Regions from separate parts of the Tatumella citrea genome, predicted to be linked through region 2. Evidence: predicted binding sites of a transcription regulator. Region 2 holds the regulator's gene; the other holds the start of a gene.
The links. Region 2 encodes Fur, which represses iron uptake genes when iron is present. Its sites were predicted from a motif close to ATAATAATGAGAACNACTATCAA; they were not measured.
Positions count from the first base shown of each region.

Region 1: the regulator Fur is predicted to act here: its motif matches at 4,641-4,663, upstream of A7K98_RS03890 (siderophore-interacting protein).

Region 1 is NZ_CP015579.1:815,937-824,204, reverse strand. Features, by position in the region: gene A7K98_RS03910 (aminotransferase-like domain-containing protein) at 1-1,257, opposite strand, end outside; gene A7K98_RS21260 (hypothetical protein) at 1,433-1,597, shown strand; gene acuI (acrylyl-CoA reductase (NADPH)) at 1,776-2,774, shown strand; gene A7K98_RS03900 (SelT/SelW/SelH family protein) at 2,814-3,110, shown strand; gene A7K98_RS03895 (PadR family transcriptional regulator) at 3,118-3,618, opposite strand; gene A7K98_RS03890 (siderophore-interacting protein) at 3,666-4,460, opposite strand; gene A7K98_RS03885 (winged helix-turn-helix transcriptional regulator) at 4,732-5,130, opposite strand; gene A7K98_RS03880 (SDR family oxidoreductase) at 5,224-6,075, shown strand; gene treF (alpha,alpha-trehalase TreF) at 6,332-7,891, shown strand; gene A7K98_RS03870 (hypothetical protein) at 8,016-8,268, opposite strand, start outside.
Region 2 is NZ_CP015579.1:1,288,947-1,297,214, reverse strand. Features, by position in the region: gene pgm (phosphoglucomutase (alpha-D-glucose-1,6-bisphosphate-dependent)) at 1-1,546, opposite strand, end outside; gene seqA (replication initiation negative regulator SeqA) at 1,576-2,121, opposite strand; gene ybfF (esterase) at 2,362-3,144, shown strand; gene ybfE (LexA regulated protein) at 3,290-3,565, shown strand; gene fldA (flavodoxin FldA) at 3,699-4,229, shown strand; gene fur (ferric iron uptake transcriptional regulator) at 4,562-5,008, shown strand; gene A7K98_RS06180 (family 20 glycosylhydrolase) at 5,144-7,915, opposite strand; gene chiQ (ChiQ/YbfN family lipoprotein) at 7,938-8,141, opposite strand; gene A7K98_RS06170 (OprD family outer membrane porin) at 8,165-8,268, opposite strand, start outside.

The sequences.
Region 1 (8,268 bases), 470 kb from region 2:
TAACTTGCTGGCGACACAAACCATATCTACCTGCGGCGGCAGCTCCACCCATAACATAAAACCGCCCGTCGGCCGGGTAACACAAATACCGTCCGGGAAATATTCGAGCAACCAGTTTGTGTAAGTCTCCATATTACGCAGATAAATCTGGCGCATACGTCGAACATGCGGGTAGTAATGACCACCGCGAATAAATGCCAGCGTAGCCAGTTGAGTGGCCGGGACATTGGTGCCACTTACCGCATACTTCATCTGTAACAGCCGATCGTAGTAGCGCCCGGGGGCTATCCAGCCGATACGCAGACCCGGTGCTATGGTTTTGGTAAACGAACTGCACAGCATGACTCTGCCATCAATATCCAGTGAATGGATCGTAGCCGGCCGTGGGTAGTCAGTCGCCAAATCACCATAAATATCATCTTCAAAGATGACGATATCATGCTGCTGGGCGAGAGAAATAATTGCCCGTTTGCGTGGCTCCGGCATAATAAAACCCAGAGGGTTATTACAGTTAGGCACCACAATCACCCCTTTAATCGGCCACTGCCCCAGGGCCAGTTCGAGAGCCTCAACACTTAGCCCGCTTTGAGGATCCGTCGGAATTTCTATCGCTTTCAACCCCAGGCTACGCAACAGTTGCATGGTGCCGTAATATGCCGGGGATTCAACCGCAATAATATCTCCGGGTTTGCATATCGCCAGCAATGCCAGCGATAAAGCATTATGACAACCGCTGGTAATAATCAGGTCATCCCCGGTCACCACAGAGCCGCTGTCGAGCATCAGTCTGGCAATTTCACTACGTAACTCACAATTACCTGCCAGTTCATCATAATTAAGAATTTCTACCGGCTGCTGGCGAATTAAACGGTTAAGTTCACGCCACAGAGGTTGCAGGCTGGGTTGAGAGGCATCCGGGAAACCGCCGCCAAAAGAGACAATCTGAGGATCTTTGCTGGCCTCCAGTAAAGTATAAACCTGGTCCCACTGCGTCACCTCCACAGGGCGCTGTACCGGCCGTGATGCAGCCGGGACAGGAGGAGGAGCTTTCTGTGGAGCGACAAAATATCCCGAACGGGGCTGTGCGGTGATCAGACGTTGCTGCTCCAGTAACTGATAGGTTTGCTGAACTGTGCTGATACTGACACCGTGTTCCTGGCTCAGAGTACGTACCGACGGTAATTTCTCCCCTTCGCGGTATAACCCTTGAATAATCCTTTCACTGAGCAGGCTGGCAAGTTGCTGGTAACGCGTCACACTGTATCCCCCGTTATAACCATACAGACAGATAAACCAGTACAGACTGATGGGCAAAATCACCATCAGCGGCACTTTTAGAGCATCTGTATGGTAAACAAATATGTTTTTTGCATCTGTATTATTTTAGTAAATCTCCTGAAAATGAACATTCAGACAAGACAGGAGGTGACAGATGGAATTTCATGAAAACAGATCCCGGCAACCGTTTATCGGCTATATCCAGCTGGCCAAATCACTCAGATACTGGTGGCAGCGCCGGAAAAAACACAGCCAGGTACAAACGGAAAACAGCATTCCACCACAGGCTGTCTGTCTGAACAGTGATACACAGAAATAGTCATAATTCCCCCCTGTCACCCTCAGGATGGCAGGGTTTCCTTTCCGGCCTGCTGAACTCCTTTTTTCCTGCATACACTACTTTGTGATAAACCACCGGCACTGATATGCTGCATTATGCTTTCCTGTGCTTTGCGGCACCGCCTTAGTGCCGCGCGTCACTTTATCCGGGAGTCACTATGTTTCAGGCAATATTGATTGAAAAGGATGAACAAGGTTACCGCACCACGCTGAGTCAGCTTCAGGAGTCTCAGTTACCGGGCGCCACGGTATCACTTAACGTTTTGTATTCCAGTCTGAATTATAAAGATGCATTGGCCATCGTTAACCGCGCACCAATTGTCCGTACATTTCCAATGGTCCCTGGCATTGATTTTGTCGGTGAAGTCACCAGCAGCCAGCATCCGCAGTGGAAACCAGGAGATCTGGCAATTCTTACCGGTTGGGGCGTAGGAGAGAATCACTGGGGTGGCCTTGCTGAAAAGGCCGCGGTGAATGGTGACTGGCTGGTTCCGGTGCCTGATGCCCTGCCTCCGGTGAGTACCATGGCTATCGGTACTGCCGGGCTGACTGCCATGCTGTGCCTGATGGCACTCGAAAGACAGGGCATTAAGCCAGGACAAGGTGAAGTGCTGGTGACCGGCGCCAGTGGAGGAGTTGGCAGTTTTGCTGTCTGGTTACTGGCGCTAGCCGGATATCAGGTAGTTGCCAGCACTGGTCGTCAGGATGATGAAGCCTGGCTGACCGGTACACTCGGAGCATCACGGACAATTTCGCGGGATACGTTAAATCAGCCAGGAAAACCACTGGCGAAAGAACAATGGATCGCGGCGATTGATACGGTCGGTAGTCACACGTTAAGCAATGTTTTAGCCGCTACTGCCCGCAATGGTGTCGTTGCAGCCTGCGGTATGGCCCAGGGGCTCGATTTACCGGCAAGTGTTGCTCCTTTTATTCTGCGCGGAGTCACCCTGACAGGCGTAGACAGTGTTATGTGCCCGATGGCGCTCCGTCGCGACGCCTGGCAACGGCTGGCAGAGGTTTATGACCCTGCAACCTTTGAGAAGATCGCTCGAATTATTCCGCTGGCGGCAGCTATTGGCGGCGCCGATGACTTACTTAACGGTCAGGTTCGTGGCAGACTGATTGTTAACTGCCAGCCCTCTGCCGGCAACTAACAGCCAGATCTGTAATATCAACTATTCAGGAAAATTGCGATGAGCCACCGCCCGACAATCACTATCCATTATTGCAGCCAGTGTCAGTGGTTGTTGCGTTCGTCATGGATGGCCCAGGAACTACTCAGCACCTTTGCTGATGACCTGGCTGCGGTGACATTACAACCGGGCCGTGGTGGTATCTTTGAAATTCACGCTGATGGTGAGTTGCTATGGGAAAGGAAACGGGACGGGGGTTTTCCGGATGCTGTCACACTGAAACAACGGGTCAGAGATTACTGTTTCCCTGAAAAAAATCTCGGTCACATTGATAATCATAAACAGCCACCAGTCTGACCCTGGTTCAGCTACGCTCAATACGTTTTGCTGCATCGTCCAGCGCATCGATAAGAGCGTAAATGGTTTCCTGTGATAACTCAGGTTCCGCTAACCGGGTATTCAGCGCCATTTTAAGGTTATGCACCGCTCTTTCTATCTGCGGAATACGACGGTTTTTTCCGACCACCGCCAGCATTTTCAGCCGTTCGGAAATTTCCAGCAACTGCGCACTTCCCTGCTCCAGTAATTGCTGACCGTAAGCTGTCAGTTGATAGCTTTTACGGCCTGCATCCGGATTTTGCGGCACAATAGCATCCATCTCCTCCAGCAGCATCAGTGCCGGGTAGATAATACCCGGGCTGGGGGTATACTCGCCCTGAGCCAGAGTTTCAATCGACTTAATCAGCTCATAGCCGTGGGCTGGCTGTTGTTGCAGAAAACTGAGCACCAGTAATCTGATTTCTGCGGCATCCAGAATCTTTTCGCGACGGCGGCGTTGCAGCAAACCGGATTTAGCAATATTCATAGTTCTTTTCCTTTATCCCCCTGCCGGTTTCAGGCAGGGGGGTGATATTACCCTTTGTGGTGCCAGTAAGCCACACCACGCACCAGGCCTGAATGGCAGTGGCGTTGTTCGATAAAGTAATCGTTGAGCACTTTAACCGCCTCTCCTTCCCCTGTCAGCCAGATGAAATAATCGTCTTCCGGTAGCGTTAATGACGCCAGTTGTTGCTGACAACGTTGGATCCCTTCACTGTTCATCGTCCCGCTACCGAAACAGGTGAGTTCTGCATTTGCCGGCAGATTTGGCAGATAATTTTTCACCAATGCTTCATCGGTGAATGCCAGTAATATTAACTTTTCAGCCTGAGTTTCAGCTAACCGGCGCTGTACTGCAGGCAGGCCGCTTTCGTCGAAGGCCAGAACCTGAACACGATAATCGACAGGAATAATTATCGAACCACGTGGCCCGCCGACAGCCAGAGGATCGCCTGGCTGAGCCTGTTCAGCCCACTGGCTGGCAACACCATGCTCATGGCGGAAGAAATCCAGCGTCAGACGGGTTTTTCCGTCAAAAAACAGCGGAGTATAATCACGTGACAGTGGGCGTTCTCCGTCAGGCCAGGCAATCCCTTCATCAGTCACCTGTGGCAGTAACAGCTTGCCGGTCTGTGGGTCAGGGAAAAAGATCTTACTGTGATCATCAAAGCCCGGAGAGTTGTAACCGTCCAGTTCTTCGCTGGTGAACTCTATACGCCAGAAATTATCGGCAACCAGTGTTTTACTACTGACGGTCAGTTTGCGAAAACGTAATTCATTTCTTACCCGCTTTGGCAATGCGCGTCCTGATGATAATGATGCAGACATAGAATTTCTCTCAGTTTAACTGTTGTCAGTCTGTGGTACTGTGTCCACAGAATAATGGAATGATTCTCATTTAATGAATGATAATCTATCTATGATATATCTTTATCACAAGCGAAAAATAACCTTAACACCAAAAACAGCGCGTAAACTCAGCCAGAAAAGGAAGAAATTTTAAATAAAAACAGAATGATAAATATTATTAACCCGTCAGTGGGTGATCGCATTTTATGTATCTTTTCACTCACCACAAAATCATCTGACAACCTAAGACTCAAAGCTCCTGCTGTTCTTTGCGCTGGTCAAAATCTTCACGGTTTTGTTGTATGCGTTGCACATTATCTTCCAGCCAGTCAGCCAGCCCGATAAGCTTCTGCTCTGCTTCATGACCGAGTGGTGTCAGCCAGTATTCAACATGTGGCGGGACCACATCATAAGCTTTACGGGCAATAAATCCGTCCTGCTCCATATTACGCAGAGTCTGGGAGAGCATCCGTTCACTGACCCCACCAATTTTTCTGCGCAACTCACTAAAGCGTAATACATCCTGCTTCAGTGCCAGCAATACCAGCACACTCCAGCGTCCGGTAAGACGTTTCAGGATGTGGCGCGATGAACAGTTCACATTCAGCAATTCACCACGGACATATTTCTGATGTAAATTTCCTGACATTTTTCAGACTAACCTTTTTGTAAGTACTTACTAAAAGTAAGTTTAGTTTTTATAGTAATGACTGTCACCGAATATCTTTCAGGAGAACTTACTATGATCGCCATTACCGGAGCTACCGGCCAGTTAGGCCGTAAAGTTATTCAGCAACTGCTTAAGACCCTGCCCGCCAGCCAGCTGATTGCACTGGTACGGGATCCCGCCAGTGCCGCTGATAAGTTACCAGCCGGCATTATTTTACGGGAAGCCGACTATAACCGGCCGGAAACCCTGCTCCCGGCTCTGCAGGGTGCAGAGAAACTGCTGCTGATTTCGTCGAGTGAAGTTGGCAAGCGTGATGTACAACATGGAGCGGTCATCGATGCGGCAGCCCGGGCAGGGATAAAATTTATTGCCTATACCAGCCTGCTGCATGCCGATACTTCACCGCTCGGTCTGGCAACAGAACACCGGGCTACCGAGGCACGACTGGCGAAATCGGGTATCGGTTACGCACTGCTGCGTAACGGCTGGTATAGTGAAAACTATGCAGCCAGCATTGGACCGGCACTCACCCACCATGCTTTTATCGGTGCTACCGGAGAAGGAAAAATTGCTTCAGCGTCCCGCCAGGATTATGCAGAAGCCGCAGCTAAAGTCATTACTGCCGACCATCAGGCAGGGAAAATCTATGAACTTGCCGGCGACGATGCCTACACCCTGCAACAATTCAGCGACGAAATCGCCCGCCAGAGTGGCGAGAAAGTTGACTACGTAAATCTGCCACAGAGTGAATTTGCTGCAGCGCTAAAACAGGCAGGATTACCGGCTGGCCTGGCAGACATGCTGGCTGATTCCGATGCAGGAGCTGCAGCGGGAGGACTGTTTGATAACAGCAAAACCCTCAGCCAACTGATTGGCCGGGCCACCACACCTTTCAGACAGACGATTACTGATACTCTGAAATAATCCCCATTATCAGGCACCGTGCCCCCACGGTGCTTGCATTTTGCAACGTTTTACCCGCCCGGCTTTACACAGCAATACCCTCGGTAAAAACAGCAGTGTCTATACTTAGTCTCTGAGATGAATATTTTCTTTTGGCTAAGATGATGAGGAGGTTGTTATCAATACTTCATCCCTGAACCGTTTCCCGGAACAACCGGCTCAGAACAGCGACGAAACCGGATATCACTATGATCCGCATGAACTGATTCTGGAAGGCATGGAAGATTATGAGCCTGAACCGGAAATTATTGACGGCCTCCCGGCTGCCGATGCCCTGACACCGGCCGATCGTTACCTTGAATTATTTGAGCATGTTCAGAAAGCACGGATCTTTGAAGACAGTAAAACTTTCGCTGACTGCTCACCGAACAGTGATCCGCTGGATATCCTGATTGAGTATCGCCGGCAGCGCCGTGAAAATCGTAACTTCAATCTGCGTGCATTTGTCGGGCAACACTTTACACCACCCCCTGCCGGTGATGTTTACCACCATGAAGAGACCAGTAAACCTTTGTGTCAGCATATTGATGACCTGTGGCAGGTATTGGTGCGTGAACCAGGCAATCATCAGCCGTTCTCTTCACTGTTGCCGCTGCCAAAACCCTATGTGGTTCCGGGCGGTCGCTTCGGCGAGGTCTACTACTGGGATTCTTATTTCACCATGCTTGGACTGGCAGAAAGTAACAGGAAAGATCTGCTGCAGGATATGGCGGACAACTTTGCGTGGCTGATAGAAACTTACGGTCATATACCTAACGGTAACCGAACCTACTATCTGAGTCGCTCACAACCGCCGGTTTTTGCCCTGATGGTTGAACTGTTTGAACAGGCAGGTTTGCCTGGCAGTACCCGCTATTTACAGCAGTTGATCCGTGAATATCAGTACTGGATGGATGGTTCAGGGGCACTGTTGCCTGATCAGGCTCATCGTCATGTGGTCAGAATGCCTGATGGCAGTTTTCTGAACCGCTACTGGGATGACCGGGATACCCCACGTGATGAGTCATGGCGCGAAGATATTGCCACCGCCAAACTTTCAGGCCGACCGGCCAGTGAGGTTTACCGTGATTTACGCGCCGGAGCGGCCTCAGGCTGGGACTACTCTTCCCGCTGGCTAAGAGATCCCAAACGCTTAGCCAGTATCCGGACTACCCAGTATATCCCGGTCGATCTGAATGCCTTCCTTTATAAGCTGGAAACCACGATTGTCCGGCTGGCAGAAGAAGAAGGAGAGTTGCTGACCTCCCGCAGCTGGCAGAAAAAGGCCGATGCCCGACGCAAAGCGATGAACCATTATTTATGGGACGATATTTCCGGCGTCTATCGTGACTATGACTGGCGCCGTAAAATCGCCGGCAGTTTCTCTGCTGCCGCCGTGGTACCGCTGTTTACCGGGCTCGCCAGCCGTGAACAAGCCCGGCGTATGGCCGTTCAGTTGCGCCAATTGCTGTTGACCTCCGGGGGACTGTTGTCATCAATGGTCGACAGCGGCGAACAGTGGGATAAACCTAATGGCTGGGCACCATTGCAATGGATGGCTATTGAGGGACTGAATGCCTATGGTGAAACCCGGCTAGCCAGAGAGATTGCGGTTAACTGGCTGACAACGGTGTCACATTTCTATTCCCTGCACCATAAGCTGGTTGAAAAGTATGATATCAGCGGTCAACGGGCAAGACCCGGTGGAGGTGGTGAATACCCGCTACAGGACGGATTCGGCTGGACCAACGGTGTCACCCGTTGCCTGATGCCCACTTACGGTCGCTATCTGCCATAACGGGGGAATATCTGAAGCTTTTAGCCCGTAAATACCGCGATAAAAAATGGCAATAAAAACCCCGGCACTCAGGCCGGGGCTTGGCAAACCACTGGCCGGACCCTGAGGTCCGGACCTGCGCAGATTAATCAGTGATCGATTTTTTTGCGCTGGATGCAGCATCCTTGGTTTTATTCCACGCTTTAGTGGCACCTTCCTCGGTGCTGTTCACTGCCGAGTGGGTGGTCTCTTTGGTTTTGTTCCAGCCTTTCTGAGTACCTTCTTTGGTCTTATTCCAGGTACTCTGAGATTTTTCCTTCAGCGAAGTGCTGGTACTGTTGTCACCTTTGAGTTTATTTACCGTCTGCTCATTTTTTTCCTGCATACGGTGTTTGGCT
Region 2 (8,268 bases):
TGTAAGCATCTTCGGTACCTGAGGGGCGGGCAGCGAACCAGCCGTTTTTGGTCATCACCTTCAGACCGCCAATCGAAGCACCGTTGCCAGGAGCCTCTGTCAGACGAGCGATAATTGGGTCACCTGCCAGAGTGTCAGCACTGACCATCTCCGGAGACAGCTTAGACAACACTGCTTTTTGTGCAGAACTGGCCGTCGCCTGGATACGGTTGTAGCTTGGAGAACCAAATTTAGCCGCCAGATTATCATAGTGCTGCTGCGGGTTCAGACCTGTCACTGCGGTAATTTCAGCAGCCAGCAGACACATAATGATGCCATCTTTATCGGTTGACCACGGTGTACCGTCAAAACGCAGGAACGAAGCACCGGCACTCTCTTCACCACCAAAGCCGAGGGTACCATCATATAACCCGTCCACGAACCACTTGAAGCCCACCGGAACTTCCACCAGCTTACGGCCTAAATCTTCAACCACCCGGTCAATCATGGCGCTGGAAACCAGCGTTTTTCCAACAGCTACATCGGCTGACCACTGTTTACGGTGACGGAACAGATAATCAATCGCTACAGCCAGGTAATGGTTCGGATTCATCAGCCCTGCAGGGGTAACAATTCCGTGACGGTCGTAGTCCGGATCGTTGGCAAAAGCTAAATCGAATTTGTCGCGCAAAGCCAGCAACCCTGCCATCGCGCACTCAGAAGAGCAATCCATGCGGATTACACCATCTTTATCCAGGTGCATAAAGCGGAAGGTCTGATCGATGGCATCGTTAACCAGGGTAATATTCAGCTGATAATGTTCGGCGATCCGTGGCCAGTAGCCAATGCCGGATCCACCCAGTGGATCAACACCGATGGTCAGGTTTGCTTTTTTGATCGCATCAAAGTCAATGATCTCAGCCAGACCTTCGATATAAGGCTGCACCAGATCCTGCTCACTAATCAGACCACTCTCGTAAGCCTGATTAAGCGTGAAACGTTTGACATCACGAAGGCCATCTTTAATCAGCTGATTGGCCCGTACTTCAACCACTTTCGTCACATTGGTATCAGCAGGTCCGCCATTAGGCGGATTGTATTTAATACCGCCATCATCCGGAGGATTATGAGACGGCGTAATCACAATACCGTCAGCCTGTGAACTGTGACGTTTATTATGTTCAAGAATCGCGTTAGAGACAGAAGGCGTTGGAGTATAACCGTTATCCTTCTGGATAATCACTTCAACACCGTTAGCCGTCAGAACTTCCAGTACCGAAAGTATCGCGGGTTCTGAAAGTGCATGAGTATCCTTACCAACATAGCAAGGCCCGGTAACGCCATTTTTTTTGCGTTCTTCAGCAATAGCCTGGGCGATAGCAAGGATATGAGTTTCGTTGAAACTGTGTCGGGCTGAACTGCCACGGTGACCGGAAGTACCAAACTTAACAGCATGCTCACTGTTAGCTGTATCCGGTTTCAGCACATAATATTGTGATGTAAGTTGTGCAACATTAATCAGGTCACTCTGCTGAGCAGGTTGCCCTGCTCTTGGGTGATTGGCCATGGCATTTCTCCCTAACGCTTATGTTCGGATTAGATAGTACCGCAAACTTTATCAGCGAGTTCCTGAGGGAACTTCATTGACTGCATAATATGTTCAATCATGCTGCACTTACGTCCGGTGTTGGTATTAGTAATAACCCAATACGGAGTTCCCGGAATATGTTTTGGCTTGGTGTGAGTACCATTCTGTAACAGTGTTTGTTCATCACCGGCAAAATAGACCCGGGTACGCCCCTGCATGGTGGTGGTTGCCAGCTGAAACTCCTGCGGTTCCAGTCGGTAAAGTGTTGACAACACCATCATAAACCGGTTAACCGCACGCTTCTGCTCTGCATATTCATCGGATAACAGCAGTTCACGTACTGTACGGACCCGATCCTGCGGACGAACATCACTGCGCACAGCAGCCAGTGCAGGTGCTTCATCCTTTTCCGCTTTGCCCTGATCGGAGCCAGAAACCGCCTGCTCAGAAACTTTCAGCATTCTGCGCAGAATATCAGAGGCACTTTCGCCAATATGACGTGTATGGCTGGCAATATAGCGATAAAGGTCATCGTCTACTTCAATCGTTTTCATCTTTTTCCGTACTGTTATGACTGAGGTAAAAATCCTGTAAACATCAGTATACCGGAAATTTCCGGGGATTCTGTGCGCGGTATTTTACCTGTTGATTATAAAATTAAACTCAGACCAGCCGGTAGCGCTGAATAGCGATTCCGTTAAAAGTCAGAAAATGCCCTAAAGATTTGCCGCTGAGTTCCTGAAAGATTAAACCATGATACCCTAAGCAAGCCTTTCCACTGTAAGAACTTTGCCATGATTTTAAACAGCCGTCTGCAAACTGAACAAATTGATGAAGAATCATCCCCGACCCTGCTGATTCATGGCCTGTTCGGCAGTCTGGACAATCTGGGAGTCCTGGCTCGTAGCCTGAAATCCCATACCCGGGTGTTACAGGTGGATGTCAGAAATCACGGCCACTCCCCACGTTCCACGGAAATGAGTTATGCCGCGATGGCCCGGGATATGGTGGATACGCTTGATCACCACCAGCTGGAACAGGTGGATGTAATAGGCCACTCAATGGGTGGTAAAATTGCGATGGCACTGGCCGCTCTCGCGCCACAGCGGGTGCGTCGGCTGATAATGATCGACATCGCTCCGGTGGATTATCAGGCCAGGCGACATGATGATATTTTTGCCGCACTGCGGGCAGTGACAGATGCTGCCGTTACACGCAGAGAATCGGCGGCAGAATTAATGCGCCCTATTCTCAATGATGAAATGGTGATCAGTTTTCTGCTGAAATCCTTCCATCAGGGGGAATGGTTATTTAACGTCCCGGTTCTCTGGGATAATTATGCCGCTATCACTGGCTGGGAGACCTGCCCTGCCTGGCCTGGCCCTGCCTTGTTTATTGCCGGTGGCTCCTCACCCTACCTGGATAACTGTTATCGTGCTGAATTACTGGCACAGTTTCCTCATGCAAAAGCATATATCGTTGCGGGTGCTGGACACTGGGTTCACGCAGAAAAACCGCAGGCAGTCATCAGCGCAGTACAACGTTTCCTGTCACTGAATGCGAAAACTCCGGAGTGATGCTGTATAAGTATTGGCGTCATTCATCGCACTGGAGTATGATTGCGCGCTAAATTTTTATCGTGTGCTTTTAACATGATAACTGTATTCATTCATCACTTTGCTGCGTGTATCTGATATAACGCAGGTGTCAGTTTCAAAAATCATGGCAAAAGAAAATACGGATCGTACCACGCTCGATTTGTTCGCCAACGAACGCCGGCCGGGACGTCCCAAAACCAGCCTGCTTTCGCGGGATGAGCAACTGCGGATAAATAAACGCAATCAGCTGAAACGAGATAAAGTCCGTGGATTGCAGCGGGTTGAACTTAAAATGAGCAGTGACATTGTCGATGCTCTGAATTCTCTGGCGGCAGAACAAAACCTGAGTCGAAGTGAGCTCATAGAACAAATCATTCTGGCGCAACTAAAACAGGGCTAGCCCGGGACAACCGCACTCAGGAACAAAACTGGCCGGTTTACAAGTTTCTCACACTACTCAGGTCTGCTATCATCTGCATATCTGTACTGAAATTACAATTATCTGAACTAAAGATTCAAGAGGTTATCCCCACATGGCAATCGTAGGCATCTTTTTTGGCAGCGATACCGGCAACACAGAAAACATCGCAAAAATGATCCAAAAACAATTGGGTAAAGACGTTGCTGAAGTGCACGACATCGCTAAAAGTACCAAAGAAGATTTGGAAGCTTTCGATATTCTGCTGCTGGGTATCCCAACCTGGTACTATGGAGAAGCACAGTGTGACTGGGATGATTTCTTTCCTACCCTGGAAGAAATTGATTTTAACGGTAAGCTGGTAGCGTTGTTTGGTTGTGGTGACCAGGAAGATTATGCGGAATATTTCTGTGACGCTCTGGGCACAATCCGCGACATTATTGAGCCGAACGGTGCAGTTATTGTCGGCCACTGGCCAACCGCCGGTTACCACTTCGAAGCCTCTAAAGGTCTGGCTGATGACAGTCATTTCCTGGGACTGGCCGTTGATGAAGATCGCCAGCCGGAATTAACCAGCCAACGTGTTAGTCAGTGGGTTAACCAGGTGGCAGAAGAGCTACAACTGAAAGAAATCCTCGACGCTTAATAGGGTTTTTCATCAGAATTGTGGTACTGTTAGCTTCAGGCACCTGCGGGAATGACTAAGATGACCAGTAGTTCCCGCATTAATTTCTTCAGCACGGACACGAATCTTTCATCTGTTCAGTGTATACAGACTGAACCGGACAGAAAGCAACGAACTGTCTGTTTTCTCTGCCAGTTACTTGCCTGGTGAGCATTTCACCCGGGGTGTTTTAAGGGCTGTAGTTTCAATTTTGGTGCATCAGTTCTATAATGAACTAAAAATTATAAGGTCATTACCAAACTTCAGGGCTTCTTGCCAAAGTCATTTTTCAAAAGTAACAGGACACAAACTGCATGACTGACAACAACTCCGCATTGAAGAAGGCTGGTCTGAAAGTGACGCTTCCGAGACTGAAAATTCTGGAAGTGCTTCAGGAACCAGAATGCCACCACGTCAGTGCGGAAGACTTGTACAAACGCCTGATTGATATGGGTGAAGAAATTGGCCTGGCCACTGTATATCGTGTGCTTAACCAGTTTGATGACGCGGGCATTGTAACGCGCCATAACTTCGAAGGCGGTAAGTCAGTTTTTGAATTGACTCAACAACAGCATCATGACCATTTAATTTGCCTCGATTGCGGTAAAGTGATTGAGTTCAGTGATGAGTCGATTGAACAACGCCAGCGTGAAATCGCTTCACGGTTTGGTATTAAGCTGACGAACCACAGCCTGTATCTGTACGGCCATTGTACCGAAGGCGATTGCCGCGAAGATGAGTCACTGCATAACGATAAATAATCAGAATCCGTTTTGATTATTCAGGCGATGAAGGGACTATTTTCTACCCGCAATACAGCCTGTACCTGATAAACCCGCACTTCGTTGCGGGTTTTTTGTTATCTGTTTCGGTATTAAAGAGTCCCCCGGGCCAGCTTACTTTTCGCTGTGCCAGCTGTTACTCCAGCGATGATAAAAACGTTTAAACGAGAGTAACCAACGTTTGGTTGCTGATGTACGGCATTGCTGAAAACAGCATTGGTCGTTATCTGTCATGGTCAACGGCACATTCCGGCTAAAGCGTTTCCCATCCGGACTGACTGATCGGACGAGTAAATCACCATTCACCGCCGGCACCTGCTGCGAATTATAACGCAACCATTGCCGGCCTCCATTAGTAGAAAATTCCACGTTGATTCCTGGCAGAGATGTATTTGCCAGCAAACAACCCGAACGAATTTCCGCTCCCGGCACCGGAATTCTGTATGCAATACCGCTGGCATCAAGCCGCGCAAGCACTGACTGACCCAACAGATTCGCAAATCTCTGCCAGTCACTATTCAATCGTCGCAGATCGACATGATGTGTTACGCCCTTCTCAAATCGCCTGCCCTGCTGATAATCCAGTTCCCAGTCAGCTTTATGCCATGCACGTTCAGCAACAGAAAATAACCTCGGATATAACCGGTATTCCATATCCTGATCGGAACGGACGACTTCACTCCAGACCTGTGCTGACATTCCATAAGCCCCGGGCCAGTGACCTTCTGATGTGGCGGCGAATACCTGCCCGTCACGATCTGTCGAAATTTCGGCATTCTGTGGCAAATTATCCGGGGTAAAACCGAAAATTTTCTGCTCATCACTATATCTTGTCGCCCAGTAATAACCAGGTTCCGCGCCGTTCACTTCATAAGGCATATCCAGATACAGATAATCCGGGTTAGAAACTATCACCTGATAGCCTTTATCTGCCCAGTCATTTACTGATTCAGCTCCGCCCCAGTACAGAGTATCCCAGAAGTTCAGGGCATTAGCCGGAGTGGCGAACTGTTGGTTATCACGATTCTCTTTCAGACCGTCCTGCCAGGCCTGAATCCCTTCCAGACCTTGTTTTTGCGCTATTTCACTGACCTGCAAAGCAAACCAGCCAGGCAATGCCTTTAAACTCGTCACCTGCCCGCTTTTCACCAACGATGCACATCGGGCAGATTTCGCCCAGGGTTGGTCCTGACGACTGAGGTTTCGCTGACCTTTACCTGCTTCAGGGTGTGCAACATCAGTATAGCCCGCCCCCAGATAGATATTTTTGGCTTCATCTCCGCCAAAATGCCAGCGGGTCAGGGGTTGCCCGGCCTCCCGATGCATTTGAATAATTTCCGACATCACCTTCTCAGTGAAGCGTAAGGTTGAAGGCAGGCAAGGATTCACAAAACTGGTCCTGTCATAAAACTGCACGGTGGTGACCTGAGAATTATCACCCTCATCCTGTAAGCGATACTCCATTGCCTGTAATGGTCTGCCTTCCGACATCAGTTTTTTATATCTCGCCTCCATTGAAATGACCGCTGCTCTGGCATGCGCAGGTATATCAATTTCCGGCATGATAAGAATCTGTCTGACAGCCGCATACTTCACTATATCGATATAGTCCTGACGAGTGAAATAGCCGCTGCCGGAGGTCGTGTTGTCCGGACCGGAACCCAACTGGGGTAGCAGACAGTGGGTTTCGCTCAGGTCATGGCAACGTTGCCCTCCAACCTGAGTGAGCCCGGGTAACCCCGGTATCTCAATTCGCCATCCTTCATCATCACTGAGATGCAAATGCAGGACATTGAGCTTGTATGCCGCCATCTGATCCAGGGTACGCAGAATAGCGGCTTTAGAATGAAAGTTTCTGGCAACATCAATGAAGATTCCGCGGTAAGCAAAACGAGGTGCATCATAGATTGTCATTACAGGAATTAGTGGTTCGCCCTGCAACGGAATCAGTTGCAATAATGATTGCAGGCCATAAAACACACCCTGTTCGTCATATCCGGTGACCAGGATTTTTTCCAGGGAAATTGCCAGCCGGTAGGCTCCTTGTTTTATTTTTTGCCCCTGAAATTCTGATGGTTCAATTTTTGTCTCTAACGGATAACCTTGCCCGGAAGTGATACCGGCAGATTTCAGTGCCTGATTCACCATGAGAGCAGTCTCTGCAGGTAGCGCTGTCAGATCTTCCTTAACTCCTTGTTTCAGATTAATATCTTTTTCACTTAATACCACCTGCAGCGGTGTAGGAATAATTTGACCACGCAATTCTTCGGGATCCAGCCAGCGTGTGTGCTGGTTTTTCTGATAACGATTCCCGGCGGTCATCAGGACATTGACATCAGATGTTGCCCGCCGCCACTGACTAAAGGGTACTTCAGCCATTTCCGTGAGCGAAGAAGTCGCAGTGGCCGCAATAACTTTTGGTGTACCGCTGCCCGAGGTGACATACCAGCGAGGTAATACATCACTCTGTGACACCTGCCAGTATTCATTAATCAGCGGCAATACGACTGCCTGCCCGGCCGGAAATCCGCGGAAGTTAGCCGTCGGTTCGATTTTGTGCAAATCCCCCACCAGATGAGTAACAGTAAACTGATCATTATCACTCTGTAGTACCTGACGAATTCCGGAAAAGTAAATTGCCCAGTCATTATCTCTGAGAGTGACTCCGGGATTGACCAGAGTAATTGTCGCCCGGTAACAGCTGCCCCAGTCCCCGCCCAGAGCCGCACAATCCACGCCATGACTGGAGGCCAGGTTGTCCTGCACAGAAAATTTAACCGAAAAACGGCTAATAGCATCAATTGTCTTCTGGTCTGCTTGGGCAGCGCCACCCAACAACAGCGCACTTACCGTGCCTGCCAGCAGACATTTTGGATTGATTCTCATGAGTCATCCTTAATTCATGGAGTTAATGTTTTTCTGGCCTGATTTCTTTACTTACCTGGTCACAACGGATGATGGCATCTTCATCATCACCACTTTTCAGCGTATTGATACAAATCTGGTAATCGAGCGGGCTGACCGTTTCTGTGTTTTCGGTTGCTCCTGCCATCCGGGATTGCTGACAGCCTGTCAGCCCCGCCAGGGTAAAAAAACAGATCAAATATTTCATTGTCATTCCTTAACAGAGAAAAATTAAATCAGCCGGAAAGGGATCATCATTAGAAGTTTTACATCACGCTCATCCTGGAACAGATTGCCATATCCTCCGGCACCTCCGGGGATCGAAGAATGGTTGT